4 regions of the Streptomyces sp. NPDC092370 genome follow, and region 2 is predicted to be linked to each of the others. Evidence: riboswitches for the same ligand, from Rfam matches in the RefSeq annotation. Region 2 holds a riboswitch; each other region holds the start of a gene.
What was found. A riboswitch is a leader RNA that binds a small molecule or an ion and turns the genes downstream of it on or off. The one in region 2 is predicted to bind cobalamin.

Region 1 (4,211 bases), on a different contig from region 2:
TGGAGGTCGACCTCTTCCACGGTCCAGGTGTTCTTGATGGCGTCCCGGTAGCGCTCGTAGAAGTCCGGGTAGCGCATGGGGCGCAGGGTGAGCTCGAAGCCGGGGTCGAGAAGGTTCTGGGTGCTCATTACTGGCAGGCCTCGCAGGACTCGGGGTTTTCCAGCGAGCAGGCGACCGCTTCGGGATCCGCGGTGGCCTGCACGGGGACGGTGGCCTGGGCGGCGCGGGCGATACGGGTCGCCGGGCGCGAGCGCAGGTAGTAGGTCGTCTTCAGCCCGGACTTCCAGGCGTAGGCGTACATCGAGGAGAGCTTGCCGATGGTCGGCGTCTCCAGGAAGAGGTTCAAGGACTGGGACTGGTCCAGGAACGGGGTCCTGGCCGCCGCCATGTCGATCAGGCCGCGCTGCGGGATCTCCCACGCCGTGCGGTAGAGGGCGCGGACGTCCTCGGGGATCCAGGCGAAGTCCTGCACCGAGCCGTTGGCCTCGCGCAGGGCCTCCCTGCTGCGGGCGTCCCACACGCCGAGCCGCTTCAGCTCGTCCACCAGGTAGGAGTTGACCTGGAGGAACTCACCCGACAGTGTCTCGCGCTTGAACAGGTTGGACACCTGCGGCTCGATGCACTCGTACACGCCCGCGATCGAGGCGATCGTGGCCGTGGGCGCGATGGCGAGGAGCAGGGAGTTGCGCATGCCGGTCGTCGCGATCCGCTCGCGCAGGGCCGCCCAGCGCTCGGGCCAGGCCAGCTCCACGTCGTAGTGGTCGGGATGCAGCACGCCCCGGGCCGTCCGGGTCTTCTCCCAGGCCGGCAGCGGGCCGCTCCGCTCCGCGAGGTCGGCCGAAGCCTCGTAGGCGGCGAGCATGATGCGCTCGGCGACGCGGGTGGACAGCGCCTTGGCCTCGGGCGAGTCGAAGGGCAGGCGCAGCTTGAAGAAGACGTCCTGCAGCCCCATCGCGCCCAGGCCGACCGGACGCCAGCGGGCGTTGGAGCGGCCCGCCTGCTCGGTCGGGTAGAAGTTGATGTCGACGACCCGGTCGAGGAAGGTCACGGCCGTGCGGACGGTCTCGTCCAGGCGCTCCCAGTCGAGGTCCCCGTCGCTCACGAAGGCGCCGAGGTTGACCGAGCCCAGGTTGCAGACCGCCGTCTCCCCGTCGTCGGTCACCTCCAGGATCTCCGTGCAGAGGTTGGAGGAGTGGATGACGTGGCCCGGCTCGGCCGTCTGGTTGGCGGTGCGGTTGGCGGCGTCCTTGAAGGTCATCCAGCCGTTGCCGGTCTGCGCGAGGGTACGCATCATCCGGCCGTACAGCTCGCGTGCCGGCAGCGTCTTCTTCGCCAGGCCCTTCGCCTCGGCCGCCCGGTACGCGGCGTCGAACTCCTCGCCCCACAGGTCGACCAGCTCGGGCACGTCCGAGGGGGAGAACAGCGACCACTGCGCGTCTGCGTTCACACGCCGCATGAACTCGTCCGGCACCCAGTGCGCGAGGTTCAGGTTGTGCGTACGGCGGGCGTCCTCGCCGGTGTTGTCGCGCAGCTCCAGGAACTCCTCGATGTCGCAGTGCCAGGTCTCCAGGTAGACGGCGGCGGCGCCCTTGCGGCGGCCTCCCTGGTTCACGGCGGCGACCGAGGCGTCGAGGGTCTTCAGGAACGGGACGATGCCGTTGGAGTGCCCGTTGGTGCCGCGGATCAGCGAACCGCGGGCGCGGATGCGGGAGTAGGCCAGTCCGATGCCGCCGGCGTGCTTCGACAACCGGGCCACCTGGTGGTAGCGGTCGTAGATGGAGTCCAGCTCGTCCTTGGGGGAGTCGAGGAGGTAGCAGGACGACATCTGCGGGTGCCGGGTGCCCGAGTTGAAGAGGGTGGGGGAGGAGGGGAGGTAGTCGAGGCGGCTCATGAGGGTGTAGAGCGCGGCGACCTCGTCCACCGAGCGGCTGGTGTCGTCCTCGGCCAGGCCGGCGGCGACGCGCAGCATGAAGTGCTGGGGCGTCTCGACGACCTTGCGGGTGATCGGGTGCCGGAGCAGGTAGCGGCTGTGCAGGGTGCGCAGGCCGAAGTAGCCGAAGCGGTCGTCGGCGCCCGTGTCGATGAGCGCGTCGAGCCGGGCGGCGTGCAGCCGCACGAACTCGGCGGTGCGGTCGGCGATGAGGCCCTCGCGGTGACCGACCGCGACGGAATCGCTGAAGGAGGTGACGCCCTGCGAGGCGGCCTCGTCGCGGATGCCGATGGTCAGCAACCGGGCGGCCAGCCGGGAGTAAGCGGGGTCCTCGGAGATCAGACCGGCCGCGGCCTCCGTCGCCAGCTCCCGCAACTCCGTCTCGTCCGCCCGGGCGGACCGGCCGCGCAGCGCGGCGGCGGCGACCCGGCCGGGGTCGGTGTCGGGGAGGTCGGCGGTCAGCTCGGTCAGGGTCCGCAGCAACGCGGCTCCGGGAGCGTCCTGCACTTCTTCGGCGGCTGAGACCGGTTCGGCTGGCGCGATGGTCACGTGGGGCTCTCCCTCGCTCGGCACGGGGCCTCGTCGAGGGCAGGGGGCAGCACACGAGCGCACACGGCGTCGCGTCCACCGGCCCATTCCACGAGGCCCGGACGTCAGGCACACCGGCCGGGTGGCCGGGTGCGCTGTCGGCAGGTCCTCGGACTGACTCCTGCGCACGAAACATGCACAAGTACACCGTTGCGGGACAGTTCCGGATTCGCACCGGATTCCCCTGCGGCGACAGCGAGCATGAGCATACATCTTGTGCCGGGCGCGCATGGCACCCCCAGATGTTGTGTCGCACTGGTTTCAGAGCGTCAACTGGTAGGTCGGCAGAGTGATGTCCCGGAGCCGCATGGGGACCGCGGGAACCGCGCACGACAGCGGGCCACCGTGACGGTCGGTCACGGTGGCCCGCTGCGGCTGGTGTGCGCTGTCTCGTGCCCCTGACGTCAGTGGGCCGAACCGGCGGTGGCGGGCGGGAGCTCCACCTGGACCCCGGGATCGCCCGCGTCCGCCGTGTAGTCCTCCGGCCTGGTCTCGTCGACGCCGTCGGGGGCCTTCACGGCCTTCAGGACGAAGGTCAGGACGACCGTGACGACGACGTTCAGGACGAACGCCGTGAGACCGATGTAGCCGATCTCCCCGATGCCGGGGATCTCCTTCGCGGAGCCGCCGAAGTGCTTCTGGGTCGGAGAGGCCACACCGTACGCGGCGACCGTGCCGTAGATCATGCCGACCGCCCAGCCCGCGAGCAGCGCCCAGCGGTGGAACCAGCGGGTGAACAGGCCGCCGACCAGGGCCGGGAAGGTCTGCAGGATCCAGATGCCGCCCAGGAGCTGGAAGTTGATGGCGACCGTCTTGTCCATGGTGAGGACGAAGGCCAGGGCGCCCACCTTCACCAGCAGGGAGACCAGCTTGGAGACCTTCGTCTCCTGCGCCGGTGTGGCGTCCGGCTTGATGAAGTCCTTGTAGATGTTGCGGGTGAAGAGGTTCGCGGCCGCGATGGACATGATGGCCGCGGGCACCAGCGCGCCGATGCCGATCGCCGCGAACGCCACGCCCGCGAACCAGTCCGGGAACATCGTCTCGAACAGCTGCGGAATGGCCAGCTGCCCGTTCTGCACCTTGATGCCGGCCGCGATCGCCATGAACCCGAGCAGCGCGAGCAGGCCCAGCATCAGGGAGTACAGCGGCAGGATCGTGGTGTTGCGGCGGATCACCTCACGGCTCTTCGAGGACAGCGTCGCCGTGATCGAGTGCGGGTACATGAAGAGGGCCAGGGCGGAGCCCAGCGCCAGTGTGGCGTACGTCCACTGGCCCGCCTCCGCCGGCACCAGCGCACCGCGCGGCGCGCCCGTGGCCGGGTTGGTCTGGCTGTAGGCTTCGCCGGCTTTGGCGAAGATGTCGTCGAAGCCGCCCAGCTTGATCGGGATGTAGATGATCGCCACCGCGATGACGATGTAGATCAGCGTGTCCTTCACGAACGCGATGAGCGCGGGGGCCCGCAGACCCGACGAGTACGTGTACGCCGCCAGCACGCCGAACGCGATCAGCAGGGGCAGGTCCTTGATGAACCAGTTGGTGTTCTCGCCGCCGCCGACACCCATCACGTCCAGCACGGCCTGGATGCCGACCAGCTGGAGCGCGATGTACGGCATCGTCGCCAGGATGCCGGTGAGCGCCACCGCCAGCGACAGGCCCTTCGAGCCGAAGCGGCCGCGCACGAAGTCGGACGTCG
Region 2 (4,211 bases):
TCCCGGCGCAGCAGCATCTGGAGCATGGGGACACCGGCCGTACCGCCCGGTTCGCCGTCGTCGCTCGCCTTCTGGACGCAGGCGTCGGCGCCGATCACATAGGCCCAGCAGTTGTGGCTGGCGTCGGCGTGCTCCTTGCGGACCGCGGCGATGAAGTCCTGGGCCTCCCGCTCGGTGGCCGCCGGGGCGAGGGCGCACAGGAAGCGGGAGCGGTTGACCTCGGTCTCGTGCACGCCGGCGACGGTGACCGTGCGGTATTCGTCCTGCATCCGGCCAGCCTATGCGCGGCCCCCGGGCTGCTCCTTCGCGCCCCGGGGCACGATCACGGACGTGAGCAGCGCGGCGCCGGGGGCGAGGGCCCGCCAGGCCGTGCCGCGCCAGGACAGCACGGCGATCGCCGAGGTGGGGAACTTCGTGCGGACCTGCTCCAGGGTGTCGTCGAGGCCGTCACCGGCGAGGGCCAGGACCAGTTCCTCCAGACCGGGGTTGTGCCCGATCAGCAGCAGGGTCTCCACCTCGGCGGGCACCTCGTGCACGACGGCCAGCAGACCGGACGGGCCGGCGGCGTAGATGCGGCGGTCGTGCCGGACCGGCGGGGGCGTGCCCCACTCGGCCGCGACCAGGTCCCAGGTCCGGCGGGCACGGACGGCGGTGGAGCACAGCGCGAGGTCGGGCAGGAGGTCGGCGTCGGCCAGGACCCGCCCGGCCGCGGGGGCGTCCCGGCGGCCCCGCGGGGCGAGGGGGCGTTCGTGGTCGGCGACGTCCAGGGGCCAGGACGACTTGGCGTGCCGCAGCACGATCAGGCGGCGCAGCGGTCCCGCTCCGGCGCGTTCGATCATGACGGTGACCCCAGATCGCGGGTGAGTTCGAGGCCGAGGAGCCGGTCGGCGTAGGCGTACGTCTCGAAGCGTGCGCCGTCCGCGTGGTCGGGCTCGGTCTCGACGTGGCGCAGGACGTCCAGCACCCCGGGCACGTCCAGGTCGTCCTCCCAGGCGTCACGCAACCGCCCCCGCACGTCGTCGGGGATCGGCCGCGAGGGCTGCCGCGCCCAGCGGGCGACCGCGGCGCGCCAGCGGGCGAGGGTGGCACGGGCGTCGTCGAGGGAGGACCTTTCCAGCCGGACGGGCACGCTGTGGTGCCGGGTGAGCAGGGCCAGGCGCAGGGCGGCGGGGTCGGAGTGGTCCGGCGTGTCCACCTCCACCGGCGCGACGGCGATCCGCACCCCGTCGGGCAGCGGCCCGTCCTCGGCGGCGACGACGTGGACGGCCTGGGCCTCACCCAGTCCCGCGCCGACGTCGGGACTGTCCTCGAAGGGGTGCATGCCGAGGGTCGCGGCGTCCGCACGCAGTTCCGCCTGCCTGTGGCCGCCGCTCAGCAGCGCCCACACCGGTGTGCCGCCGAGTTCCAGGGCCCGGACGAGGAGATCCCCGACGAGCAGCACCCGCAGGCTCGTCGTGTCGGAGCCGGGCGCGTGCACCACGACACGGGTCAGGCCCCGGCGGGCCGGGGCGGCGTCGACCGGCTCATGGCTTCGGGCGTCGATGATGCGCAGCACGGGGTGAGCGTAGGCGGGCGGACACGCACACGCGGGCAGGTTCGCCGTTTTAGGGTCACCGTGGCGCAATCGTCCCCGCCGGTGGCCTATCCGGCGCTCCTGTCAGGCCAGCGTCCCCAGGAACCGCGCATGCGGCCGCCCCTCGCGCCCTTCACGGCTGACATTGGCCCGCACCCCGTACACCTCGGCGATGACCTCCTCCGTGACGACGTCCCCCGGAGTGCCCCCGGCCACGACCCGCCCCGCGCACAGCACGACGGCCTGATCGCAGTACATCGCCGCGAGGTTGAGGTCGTGCAGGGCGACGACGGTGGTGACCGGAAGACCCGTGACGAGAGTGAGCAGGTCGAGCTGGTGGTGGATGTCGAGGTGGTTGGTGGGCTCGTCGAGGAGGAGTTCACGGGGTTCCTGGGCGAGCGCGCGGGCGATCTGCACCCGCTGGTGTTCGCCGCCCGGGAGCGTGTGCCAGGGCGGGCCGGAACGGCCGGTGAGGCCCGTGCGCTCCAGGGCGGCGCGCACGGTCCGCTCGTCGTCCACGGAGGCGGGCGTCCAGGCCTCCTCGCGGGCACCGCGACCTGGACCGGCCCGAAAACCAGTCCTCAGGCGTCGAGGGCCCATGCGCGGAGCCCGGTCGTACGGTGCTCCCTGGCCGCATGCGGCCGCGGGGGCCGCCGGCAGGTCTTCGGACTCGGGTTCACCCGGATCGGAGCACCTTCCCGGACGTCCACGAGGGAGTCCAGTGGCCGAGGCCCCGCCCGTCCCCCTCACCGCTGCGCGTCAGTTCCGGATTCGCACCGGATTCCCTGACCCACGTACATGGGTTCGACTGGCCTCGGCAAGCCATCACGGAGGCCGTCCGGGGAATCACCGCGCACCCTGCGCCGTTGACCCGGGAGCAGTTCGTCCACGACTTTCGAGGAGGCCGCCGGTGTACGGCGACGAGGCAACGGTCCGCAGGATTCTCACCGGGCTCGGCGACACCTGGGCCGTGGTGGGCCTGTCGTCGAACCGGCAGCGCGCGGCGTACGGCGTCGCCGCCGTGCTCCAGCGCTTCGGCAAGCGCGTCGTGCCGGTGCACCGGAAGGCGGAGACCGTGCACGGGGAGAAGGGGTACGCGAGCCTGGCGGACGTCCCCTTCGACGTGGACGTGGTGGACGTCTTCGTGAACAGCGACCTCGCCGGAGCCGTCGCCGACGAGGCGGTCGCCAAGGACGCGAAGGGCGTCTGGTTCCAGCTCGGCGTCATCGACGAAGCGGCGTACGAGCGGACCCGGGCGGCGGGCCTGGAAATGGTGATGGACCGCTGCCCGGCGATCGAGATCCCACGGCTGTCTCCTCACCGCGTACACGAATCCTGAAGCGTTTCCCACGAAATGCCCGCACCCGGTCCAGGGTGCACAACTCGTCTTCTGCGGTCGCCTGACCGATTCCTGGCCTGAGGCTCGTGCTCGCCGAACTCCCCGAGTTCATCTCTGAGAGGCCCCGCATATATGGAAATGGAAAGAGGCGGCCTGCGCCGGCCGAGGGACGGCTGATCGAGAGGCGCGTGCTGGACATGCACGACTACGTGGTCGAGCCGATGGTGCGCGGCCGGCTGTTCCTGGCCGGCGACGCGGCCCATCCGGTCACCCCCATCGCCGCCAAGGGCATGAACCTCGCCCTGCACGACGCCTTCCCGCTCGGCGACGCCTTGGCCGCCCGGCTGACCACCGGCGACGGCAGCGGCCTCGGCGGCTACGCGGAGGCATGCCTGCGGCGCGTGTGGGAGTACCAGGAGTTCTCGCAGTGACTGTCCGAGGTGTACCACGGCACGGCAGCGTGCGACCCGTTTCGCGCGGGCACCGCGCTCGCCCGGCTGCGCCGCCTGTTCACCTCGCCCGTGGCGGCCGCCGCCTTCGCCGAGCAGTACCTCGGGACGGCGCGGTACTGACTCAGTCGTGCGGGGGCCGGTCGCTGAGGCGGTGGTCGGCCACGCTCAGCGCCTCGTCGACGAGCCGGCGCAGATGGCCGTCGCTAAGTGAGTAGACCACCCGACGACCTTCCTTGCGCGTGTTCACCAGGCCCGCGAGGCGCAGTCGCGCCAGGTGCTGGCTGACGGCCGGCCTGGCCGCTCCGCACGCTTCCGTGAGGGTCGTGACGTCGGCCTCTCCCCCGGTCAGCGCGTGCAGCAGCGCGAGCCGGGTCCGGTCCCCCAGCAGGGCGAGGAGTTCGGCCGCGAGTGCGAACTGCTCCTCGCCGGGGCTGCGCGGATGCGCATCATGCGCAGATGACAGGTGCATGCGTGCGCTCATACGCACATAATGGCGCCACAGGACGGGTACGTCCACTCTCGCGCGCACCGAAAGGGGAACCACGTGAGCGACCGGCACGAACACTCCCACCCGCACCGCCACGACAACGGTCACAGTCACAGCCACGGCCTGCGCCGCCGGATGAGCCACCTCCTCACCCCGCACTCCCACGAGACGGCCGACAAGGTCGACTCCGCACTGGAGTCCTCGGCGCGCGGGATGCGCGCACTGTGGGTCTCGCTCGCCGTCCTCGGCGTGAGCGCGCTGGCCCAGGCGGTCGTGGTGGCCCTGTCCGGATCGGTGGCACTGCTCGGGGACACGGTCCACAACGCCGCGGACGCACTGACCGCCGTGCCTCTCGGGATC
Region 3 (4,211 bases), on a different contig from region 2:
GGCGTGCTGGACTTCGGCGAGTTCGACAACCGGCTGTACCTGGTGATGGAGCTGGTCGAGGGCGACAGTCTCGCCGGAGTGCTGAACGGCTCCGGTGCGCTGCCCGCCGAGCGGGTGGCCCGTCTCGCCGCGCAGGCGGCCGCGGGACTCGCCGCCGCGCACGGGCAGGGCATCGTGCACCGGGACGTCAAACCCGCCAATCTGCTGCTCGACGCCCACGGCACGTTGAAGATCGGCGACTTCGGCATCGCGCGGTTCCTCGACGACCCCGGCGCCGCGCTGACCGCCACCGGCCAGATCGTCGGCACCGGTCTCTACCTCGCGCCCGAACGGGCCCTGGGCAAGCCCGCGGGGCCCGCCTCCGACATGTACTCCCTGGGCTGCGTGCTCTACCAGCTCCTCAGCGGCCGCCCGCCGTTCCAGGCCGACACCGCCGTCGCCCTGCTCCACCAGCATCTCGACTCGGCCCCCGTGCCGCCTCGCGAACTCGGAGTGTGCGAACTGCCGCCGGCGTTCGAGAACTACCTCCTCGGTATGCTCGCCAAGCAGCCCGAGGACCGGCCCACCGCCCAGCAGGCCGCCGAGTGGTTCACCGGGGGTGCCTGGCGGGGCCTGCCCGAGCCGCTGCCGGAGGTTTCCGCGTCGCTGCGGCCGAAGACCGCGTCCGCGACGCCGTCCGCCGGGCCGGAGCCGTACGCCGCTGTGCCGAGCCCGTATGCCGCCGAGACCAGCAGTCCGACCACGTACGCACTGCCCGCGACCACGGGACACCGCACCGCGGCCCGGGCGGCCCAGGCGGGTCGTTCGGGGCGCTCATCCGGGCGGGGCGGCCCCGGCAACCGCTCCCGGGTGGCCGCGACGGCCGCCGCCGCGGCACTCTTCCTCGCCGCGATGCTCCTCGGCATGCGCTGGTTCTCGCCCGACACCACCGCGGAGGGCACGGAACCCGACGCGTCGCCGTCCGCGAGCAGCCCCGCTGCCACGCCGGCCTCCGTCTCCACCACGTCTGTCTCCTCCGCCCCGGGCGCCGGCCCGGCAGCCGCCGGCACGCCGGGCATCGGCACCGTGGCCGATGTCACTCCGTCCACTCCGATCGCCTCCCCGACCCTTCCCGCGCCCGCGTCCGGCACCCCGGCTCCCGCCGGGGAGGCGGGTGACGGCGGCCCGGAGCAGGCCAAGCCGGAGAAGCCGCGCCCCGCCGGGGCAGACGGGGAGGGCGACGACGGCGGAGACGACGGGGGCGACGACTGACGCGGCCCGGACATCGTGTGACGGGGCCCTTCCCGCAGCGCGTGGATCAGCGGGGGGATGCGCCGGTGTGCGAGCGGGCGCCCCCTCGCGCGCCCCCAGGGGTGGCTTGTCATCGCCCTTACCCCGGCCTTATTGTCACCAGGCCTTGGTGAACGGGAAATCCGGTGTGATGCCGGTGCGGCCCTCGCCACTGTGAATCGGGAAGTCCGGCTCCGGCCCTCACGGGCAGCCACTGGGTCCTCGGGCCCTGGTGCCACATTCCCGTCTGCCGCGCGACGCCTGGCACGCACGCTCGCCGCGTTGCCGGAGCGCCCCCATGGGCGCTCCGGCGCCTTGCGAGCGCACGCCGGACGCCGTACGGCCCGCCCTTCGGGCGGACGACGGGAATGTGACGCCAGGGCCCTAGCCCCGGGAAGGCGGAGTTCGGGCGGTGGTACCCGTCAGCCAGGAGACCGGCCAAGGCGCGTCAACCATCCACGAGGTGCTGGAGAGGGTCTGCTGAGCCATGCACATTGCCGAGGGTTTCCTTCCTCCGGCGCACGCGGTCGCCTGGGGCGTCGCGTCGGCGCCGTTCGTCGTCCACGGGGTCCGGTCGCTCACCCGTGAAGTGCGCGAGCACCCCGAGAGCACCCTGCTCCTCGGTGCGTCCGGCGCCTTCACCTTCGTCCTGTCCGCCCTGAAGCTGCCGTCCGTCACCGGCAGTTGCTCACACCCCACCGGCACGGGCCTCGGAGCCATCCTGTTCCGGCCGCCCGTCATGGCGGTGCTGGGCACCATCACCCTGCTCTTCCAGGCGCTGCTGCTCGCGCACGGCGGCCTCACCACGCTCGGCGCCAACGTCTTCTCGATGGCGATCGTCGGCCCCTGGGCCGGCTACGCCGTCTACGCACTGCTGCGGCGCTCCAACGCGCCGCTGATGGTGGCCGTGTTCTCCGGCGCGTTCGTCGCCGACCTGTCCACCTATTGCGTCACCAGCGTGCAGCTGGCTCTCGCGTTTCCCGACCCGGGCAGCGGATTCCTCGGCGCGCTCGGCAAGTTCGGTTCCATCTTCGCCGTCACCCAGATCCCGCTCGCGGTCAGCGAAGGCCTGCTGACCGTGCTCGTGATGCGGCTGCTGGTGCAGTCCAGCAAGGGCGAACTGACCCGGCTGGGCGTGCTCCTGGCCAAGAAGCAGACCCGGACCGAGACCGAGGCGGTGACCCGATGAGCAAGAACACGAAGATCAACCTGGTGCTGCTGTTCGCCGTGGCCGCGCTCGCCGTGCTGCCCCTGGCGCTCGGCCTGGGCGACCACAAGAAGGAGCCGTTCACGGGAGCCGACGCCGAGGCCGAGACGGCGATCACCGAGCTGAAGCCGGATTACGAGCCGTGGTTCTCACCGCTGTACGAGCCGCCGTCCGGCGAGATCGAGTCGGCTCTGTTCGCCCTCCAGGCGGCTCTCGGCGCCGGGGTCCTCGCCTACTACTTCGGCCTGCGCCGCGGACGTCGGCAGGGCGAGCGGCGGGTGCTGGAGCGGGAGGCCGGCAGCGCGGTCGCCGGCGCCGCGGAGAAGTCCGCCGCGGAACGGGACTGAGCCCGGGTGCTGCCGATCGACGCGGCGGCGCACAGCAGTCGCTGGCGCCGCCGCCATCCCGTGGACAAGGCCGTGCTCGGGCTCGGCCTGACCGTGCTCGCGATCTCCCTGCCGCCCTGGCCGGGCGCGGCCCTGGTGCTGCTGACCGCCCTGGTGGTGCTGCTGGGACCGGCCGGTGTGCCCGGGCGGCGGCTGTGGCGGGCCTACCGGGTGCCACTGGGCTTCTGTGTGACCGGCGCGGTCACGCTGCTCGTCCAGGTGGGCGGCCCGGGCGGCTTCGTCTCCCTCGCCGCCGACGGGCCGCTGCGGGCCGGGGAATTGCTGCTGCGCACCTCGGCGGCCTCGCTGGGCGTGCTGCTGTTCGCCTTCACCACCCCCATGTCCGACCTGCTGCCCCGCCTGGTACGGGCCGGGATTCCCGCGCCGGTCGTCGACGTCGCACTGGTGACGTACCGGATGAGCTTCCTGCTGCTGGACTCCGTGCGTCGCATCCGGGAGGCCCAGGCGGCCCGGCTCGGGCACACCAGCCGGAGCGCGGAGTGGCGTTCCCTGGCCGGGCTCGGCGCCACCGCGTTCGTCCGGGCCTTCGACCGGGCCACCCGTCTCCAGGCCGGGCTCGCCGGGCGCGGCTACGACGGCACCTTGCGCGTCCTGGTGCCCGAGGCCCGGGTGTCCGTCCGTTTCACGGCGGCCAGTTGCGTGCTGCTCGTGGCGCTGGTCGTCCTCACCCTCGTACTGGAAAGGCCGCTGACATGAGCGAGCCCGCTCTCGTCGCCCTGCGGGGCGCGTCCTTCGCCTACGAGGACGGTCCGGCCGTGCTCAGCGGCCTCGACTTCGAGATCCGCGAAGGGCGCGCGCTCGCCCTGCTCGGCCGCAACGGCAGCGGCAAGACCACGCTGATGCGGCTGCTCTCCGGCGGGCTGCGGCCCCACGAGGGCGTGCTGACGGTCGAGGGCCGGCCGGTGTCGTACGACCGCGAGGGCCTGACCCGGCTGCGGACGACCGTGCAGCTGGTGGTGCAGGACCCGGACGACCAGCTGTTCGCGGCCTCCGTCGAGCAGGACGTGTCGTTCGGGCCGCTGAACCTCGGCCTGGACGACCCACAGGTGCGGGCGCGGGTGGCGGAGGCGCTCGCCGCCCTGGACATCACGGCCCTGGCCGACCGGCCCACCCATCTCCTCTCCTACGGGCAGCGCAAACGCACCGCCATCGCGGGCGCGGTCGCCATGCGGCCCCGCGTCCTCGTCCTCGACGAGCCGACGGCCGGACTCGACCCCGACGGGCAGGAACGGCTCCTCACGACCCTCGAGGGGCTCCGTGCCGCCGGCACCACGGTCGTGATGGCCACGCACGACGTCGACCTGGCCCTGCGCTGGGCCGACGACGCG
Region 4 (4,211 bases), on a different contig from region 2:
GGGCGCCCGGCTGCGCGGGCTGCGGCAGGAGCGCGGCATCGACCGGGCGGACGCGGGCCACGTCATCCGCGCCTCCGCCTCCAAGATCAGCCGGATGGAGGCCGGCCGCCACGGCTTCAAACTGCGTGACGTCGCCGATCTGCTCACCCTCTACGGCGTCACGGACGAGGCCGAACGCGCCACCTTGCTGGCACTGGCCGAGCAGGCCAACACCCCGGCCTGGTGGCGGTCCTACAGCGATGTGGTGCCCGCCTGGACGCAGACCTGCCTGGGCGCCGAGCAGGCGGCGAGCCTCATCCGCTGCTTCCAGGTCCAGCGGGTCCCCGACCTGCTCCAGACCGCCGACTACGCGCGGGCGGCCGTCCGGCTCGCCCACCCGGACGCGGGTGCGGCACAGATCGATCGCCGGGTCGCGTTGCGGATGGCCCGCCAGCGGATCCTGCACCGGCAGCCGGCGACCCGGCTGTGGGCCGTGATCGACGAGGCGGCACTGCGCCGCCCGGTGGGCGGCATCCCCGTGATGCGCGCCCAGCTCAGGCATCTCATCGAGCTCTGCCGGCTGCCGCAGGTCACGATCCAGGTCCTGCCGTTCGCCGCCGGCGGCCATGCGGCGGAGGGCGGCCCGGTCACCATTCTGCGGCTGCCCGGCGGGCAGTTGCCCGACGTGGTCTGCCTGGAGCAGCTCACCACCGCCCTCCACCCCGACCGGCCGGCCGAGATCGAGCGCTACTGGGACGCCATGAACCGGCTGGTGGTCGAGGCCGAGTCGCCGGACGAGACTCCGACCGTCCTGCACCGCATCCTCCAGGAGACCTGAGGGTCAGCGCTTGAGGGCCACCCCGCCGTACTGGTGCACCTCCGCGGGCAGTCCCAGGGCCGCGGCGTCGGGTCGCCAGCGTGAGCACGACGCCACACCCGGTTCGAGCAGTTCCAGACCGTCGAAGTAGCGCTCGATCTGCTCGGGGTTGCGCAGGATGTACGGGATCGAACCGCCCTCGTTGTACTGCTGGATGGCCCGGACGTAGTCCTCGCTGGTGTCGGTGGAGTCGTACTGCACCAGGTAGCTGCCGGGAGGAAGGGCGTCCACCAGCCGGCGCACGATCGAGCGGGCCTCGTCGTGGTCCTCGATGTGGCCCAGGATGCCCATCAGCATGAGGGCGACGGGCCGGTCGAAGTCGAGGGTCTTCCCGGCTTCCCGGACGATCGTCTCCGGCTCACGCAGGTCCGCGTCGACGTAGTTGGTGACGCCTTCCGTCGTACTGGCCAGCAGGGCGCGGGCGTGGGCCAGCACCAGGGGGTCGTTGTCGACGTAGACGATCCGGCTCTCCGGGGCCACCCGCTGGGCGATCTGGTGGGTGTTGTCCACGTTGGGCAGCCCGGTGCCGACGTCCAGGAACTGGCGGATGCCCTCCTCGCCGGCCAGGTGGCGCACGGCCCGGGCGAGGAAGTAGCGGGCGGCGCGGGCCCCGGTCTCGATGCCGGGGAAGATCTCGCGGAACGCGTCACCGGCCACCCGGTCGACCTCGTAGTTGTCCCTGCCGCCCAGCCAGTAGTTCCAGATCCGGGCCGAGTGCGGAACCGAGGTGTCGATCTTGGGGAACGGCTCCTGCTGGGAGTTCTCCACCTGGTCGGTCATGGACGCTCCTGGCGTGTGAGGTCGGGGAACCCCACGTTAGCCGGTCTGCGCCCCGAAGAGGATCAACTCCTCGGCAGCGCCCAGGAGTTCGACCTCCATCCGGCTCACCGTCGGACCGCACCCCGCCTGCGCAGGACCTCGCCCGGGGCCGGTCGCGTCAGTGGCGACGGGCCGGCGAGGAGGGCGGCGAGCATGGCACAGGCGGGTGCGGAGAGGGCCCTGAAGCCACCCCGCCCACCCGGTACCCCACGGATACGGGGAGATCGGCCCCACCCACCGGACGCAACCGCCGCCCGGGACGAAGCCGCGCCCCCCACCGGCGCACCGGCCGGCACGAGACCGTGCCACCGCGCAGGCCGGCGTCCCCGGGCGTCCCCAGGCGCAGCCCACCGTGCGGCCCCGGCCCCCCGGCCCCCCGGCCCCCTCGGCCCGATTTCTACGTGCGGGTACAGTAAGCGGGTCGTCATCACACCGTACGGGGGGAAGCCGGTGCAATTCCGGCGCTGACCCGCAACCGTATACCGCCGCTCCGAGGCGGTGAGCCGGATCGCTTCGTACGGTTTCGTGACCGGCTCACGTGCCCGGCAGATCGCCGGTGCACGGCACCGTCGAGGTATACGGAGCCGAGCCGCCGGGGTGTCCCGTGCTGCCCGGCTCCCCCACAGGGAGAGGCCCCCGCCGATCATGAACGTCCGCCGCAGCGCCGCGGTCCTGGCCGCCGTCGCCGTGATCGGCGCCGCAACCCCGGCCGCCGCCGCCCCGTCCCCGTCGCCCTCCCAGGCGTTCCCCTCCGCCCTGTACGGCGACTCGGACCCGAAGTTCGACGGCGTCTGGCGCCAGTCGCTCGCGCTGCTCGCACAGGACACGGTGGGGGTGAAGCCGGCCGCGAAGTCCGTGCAGTGGCTGGTGCGCCAGCAGTGCGAGAACGGCTCCTTCGCCTCGTACCGGCCCGATCCCGCCACCGCGTGCGACGCCAAGACGATGCTGGACACCAATGCCACGTCGGCGGCGGTGCAGGCCCTCGCCGCGCTCGGCGGGCACGAGGAGGTCAGCCGCAAGGCCGTCGGCTGGCTGAAGTCCGTCCAGAACCAGGACGGCGGCTGGGGCTACGCGCCCGGCGGCGCCAGCGACACCAACTCGACGTCGATCGTCATCGGTGCCCTCGTCGCGGCGGGCGAGAAGCCGGACCAGGTCGAGAAGGGCGGCAAGTCGCCCTACGACGCCCTGCTGAAGCTCGCGCTGCCCTGCGGCGGGGACGGCGGCGGCGCGTTCGCGTTCCAGCCGGACAAGAAGGGCAAGCTCACCGCCAACGCCGACGCCACGGCGGCCGGTGTGCTCGGCGCGCTGGGCCAGGGCATGGTCGTCAAGCCGGGCGAGAAGTCCGAGGCGACCTGCGAGAAGGCCACCACGCCCGAGCAGGCGGCGGCGAACGGTGCGGGTTATCTCACCGCCGCCCTCGCCAAGGACGGCGACCACCTTTTGTCCGCCCTGGCGGGTGCCGAGCCCCAGCCCGACTTCGGCAACACCGCCGACGCGGTCGTCGCGCTCGCCGCTCGGGGCGACACCGGGCAGGCGGAGAAGTCCGTGCGGTGGCTGGAGAAGAAGTCCGCCTCCTGGGCCGCGCAGAGCGGTCCGGCCGCCTACGCCCAGCTGATCCTCGCCGCCCACGCGACCGGCACGAACCCGCGCGACTTCGGCGGCGCGGACCTCGTCAAGCAGCTGGGCGCGACGGGCCCGGCCCCGCAGGCCGCGGGGAAGACCAAGGCCGCGGACGACAAGGAGGACTCCGGCTCGGACTTCTTCGGGGTCTGGTGGTACGTCGGCGTCTGCCTGGTCGCCGGGATCGGCATCGGGTTCCTGTTCACCGGCCGCAAGAAGCAGCGGCAGCTGTGATCCGCCGGGCCGTTCTGCTCCTCCTGGCCTCGCTCCTGCTGTGTGCGGGCGCGGGCCAGGCCCAGGCCGCCGGGTACCGGTACTGGTCGTTCTGGGAGCGCGACGCGGGCCGCTGGGTCTACGCCACCCAGGGTCCGTCCCTGGCCCGCCCCTCCGACGGCGACGTCCAGGGCTTCCGCTTCGCGGTGAGCGAGGACTCCGCGAGTGCACTCCGGCCGCGCGGCACGGCCGACTTCGCGAGGATCTGCGCGAAGACGCCCGCGCAGGAGGGCCGGAAGCGGGTGGCCCTGGTCATCGACTTCGGCACACCGTCGGACGCCCCCGGGGACGAGATCCCGCCCTCCGCCCGCACGGCCTGCGCCCGGGTCTCCCCCGACGCGACGACGGCCCAGGCCCTGGCCTCGGTGGCCGAGCCGCTGCGCTACGACACCAACGCCCTGTTGTGTGCGATCTCGGGCTATCCGGAGAAGGGCTGCGGCGAACAGGTCTCCCGCAAGCAGCAGAAGCAGAGGCCCGCAGCGGGGAAGAACTCCCCGTCGGACGACGGGCCGTCCCTGGGCCTGGTCGGGGGCATCGCCCTGGTGGTGGTCCTGGGTGGTGCGGCGGTCCGGCAGGTACGACGGCGTGGGTAGCAGCACCCGGTGCCTGCACCGGCACCGGGCTCAACTGCACCCCGGTGCCT

Region 1: another riboswitch for cobalamin. It lies ahead of ACIQHQ_RS14980 (ribonucleoside-diphosphate reductase subunit alpha); the one in region 2 lies ahead of ACIQHQ_RS21745 (ABC transporter ATP-binding protein).
Region 3: another riboswitch for cobalamin. It lies ahead of ACIQHQ_RS20090 (energy-coupling factor ABC transporter permease); the one in region 2 lies ahead of ACIQHQ_RS21745 (ABC transporter ATP-binding protein).
Region 4: another riboswitch for cobalamin. It lies ahead of ACIQHQ_RS03545 (prenyltransferase/squalene oxidase repeat-containing protein); the one in region 2 lies ahead of ACIQHQ_RS21745 (ABC transporter ATP-binding protein).

What each region holds. Positions count from the first base shown of each region.
Region 1 is NZ_JBIVQO010000004.1:201,708-205,918, reverse strand. Features, by position in the region: gene ACIQHQ_RS14985 (ribonucleotide-diphosphate reductase subunit beta) at 1-128, opposite strand, end outside; gene ACIQHQ_RS14980 (ribonucleoside-diphosphate reductase subunit alpha) at 128-2,479, opposite strand; cobalamin riboswitch at 2,601-2,734, opposite strand; gene mctP (monocarboxylate uptake permease MctP) at 2,923-4,211, opposite strand, start outside.
Region 2 is NZ_JBIVQO010000007.1:73,879-78,089, reverse strand. Features, by position in the region: gene ACIQHQ_RS21760 (YigZ family protein) at 1-269, opposite strand, end outside; gene ACIQHQ_RS21755 (SixA phosphatase family protein) at 279-839, opposite strand; gene ACIQHQ_RS21750 (hypothetical protein) at 836-1,555, opposite strand; partial or broken gene ACIQHQ_RS21745 (ABC transporter ATP-binding protein) at 1,658-2,110, opposite strand; cobalamin riboswitch at 2,232-2,360, opposite strand; gene ACIQHQ_RS21740 (CoA-binding protein) at 2,484-2,912, shown strand; partial or broken gene ACIQHQ_RS21735 (FAD-dependent monooxygenase) at 3,065-3,484, shown strand; gene ACIQHQ_RS21730 (ArsR/SmtB family transcription factor) at 3,486-3,845, opposite strand; gene ACIQHQ_RS21725 (cation diffusion facilitator family transporter) at 3,909-4,211, shown strand, end outside.
Region 3 is NZ_JBIVQO010000006.1:200,129-204,339, forward strand. Features, by position in the region: gene ACIQHQ_RS20085 (protein kinase) at 1-1,251, shown strand, start outside; cobalamin riboswitch at 1,381-1,727, shown strand; gene ACIQHQ_RS20090 (energy-coupling factor ABC transporter permease) at 1,757-2,458, shown strand; gene ACIQHQ_RS20095 (energy-coupling factor ABC transporter substrate-binding protein) at 2,455-2,823, shown strand; gene cbiQ (cobalt ECF transporter T component CbiQ) at 2,830-3,579, shown strand; gene ACIQHQ_RS20105 (energy-coupling factor ABC transporter ATP-binding protein) at 3,576-4,211, shown strand, end outside.
Region 4 is NZ_JBIVQO010000001.1:795,426-799,636, reverse strand. Features, by position in the region: gene ACIQHQ_RS03555 (helix-turn-helix domain-containing protein) at 1-817, shown strand, start outside; gene ACIQHQ_RS03550 (SAM-dependent methyltransferase) at 821-1,636, opposite strand; cobalamin riboswitch at 2,072-2,207, shown strand; gene ACIQHQ_RS03545 (prenyltransferase/squalene oxidase repeat-containing protein) at 2,321-3,529, shown strand; gene ACIQHQ_RS03540 (SCO2322 family protein) at 3,526-4,161, shown strand; gene ACIQHQ_RS03535 (energy-coupling factor transporter transmembrane component T) at 4,154-4,211, shown strand, end outside.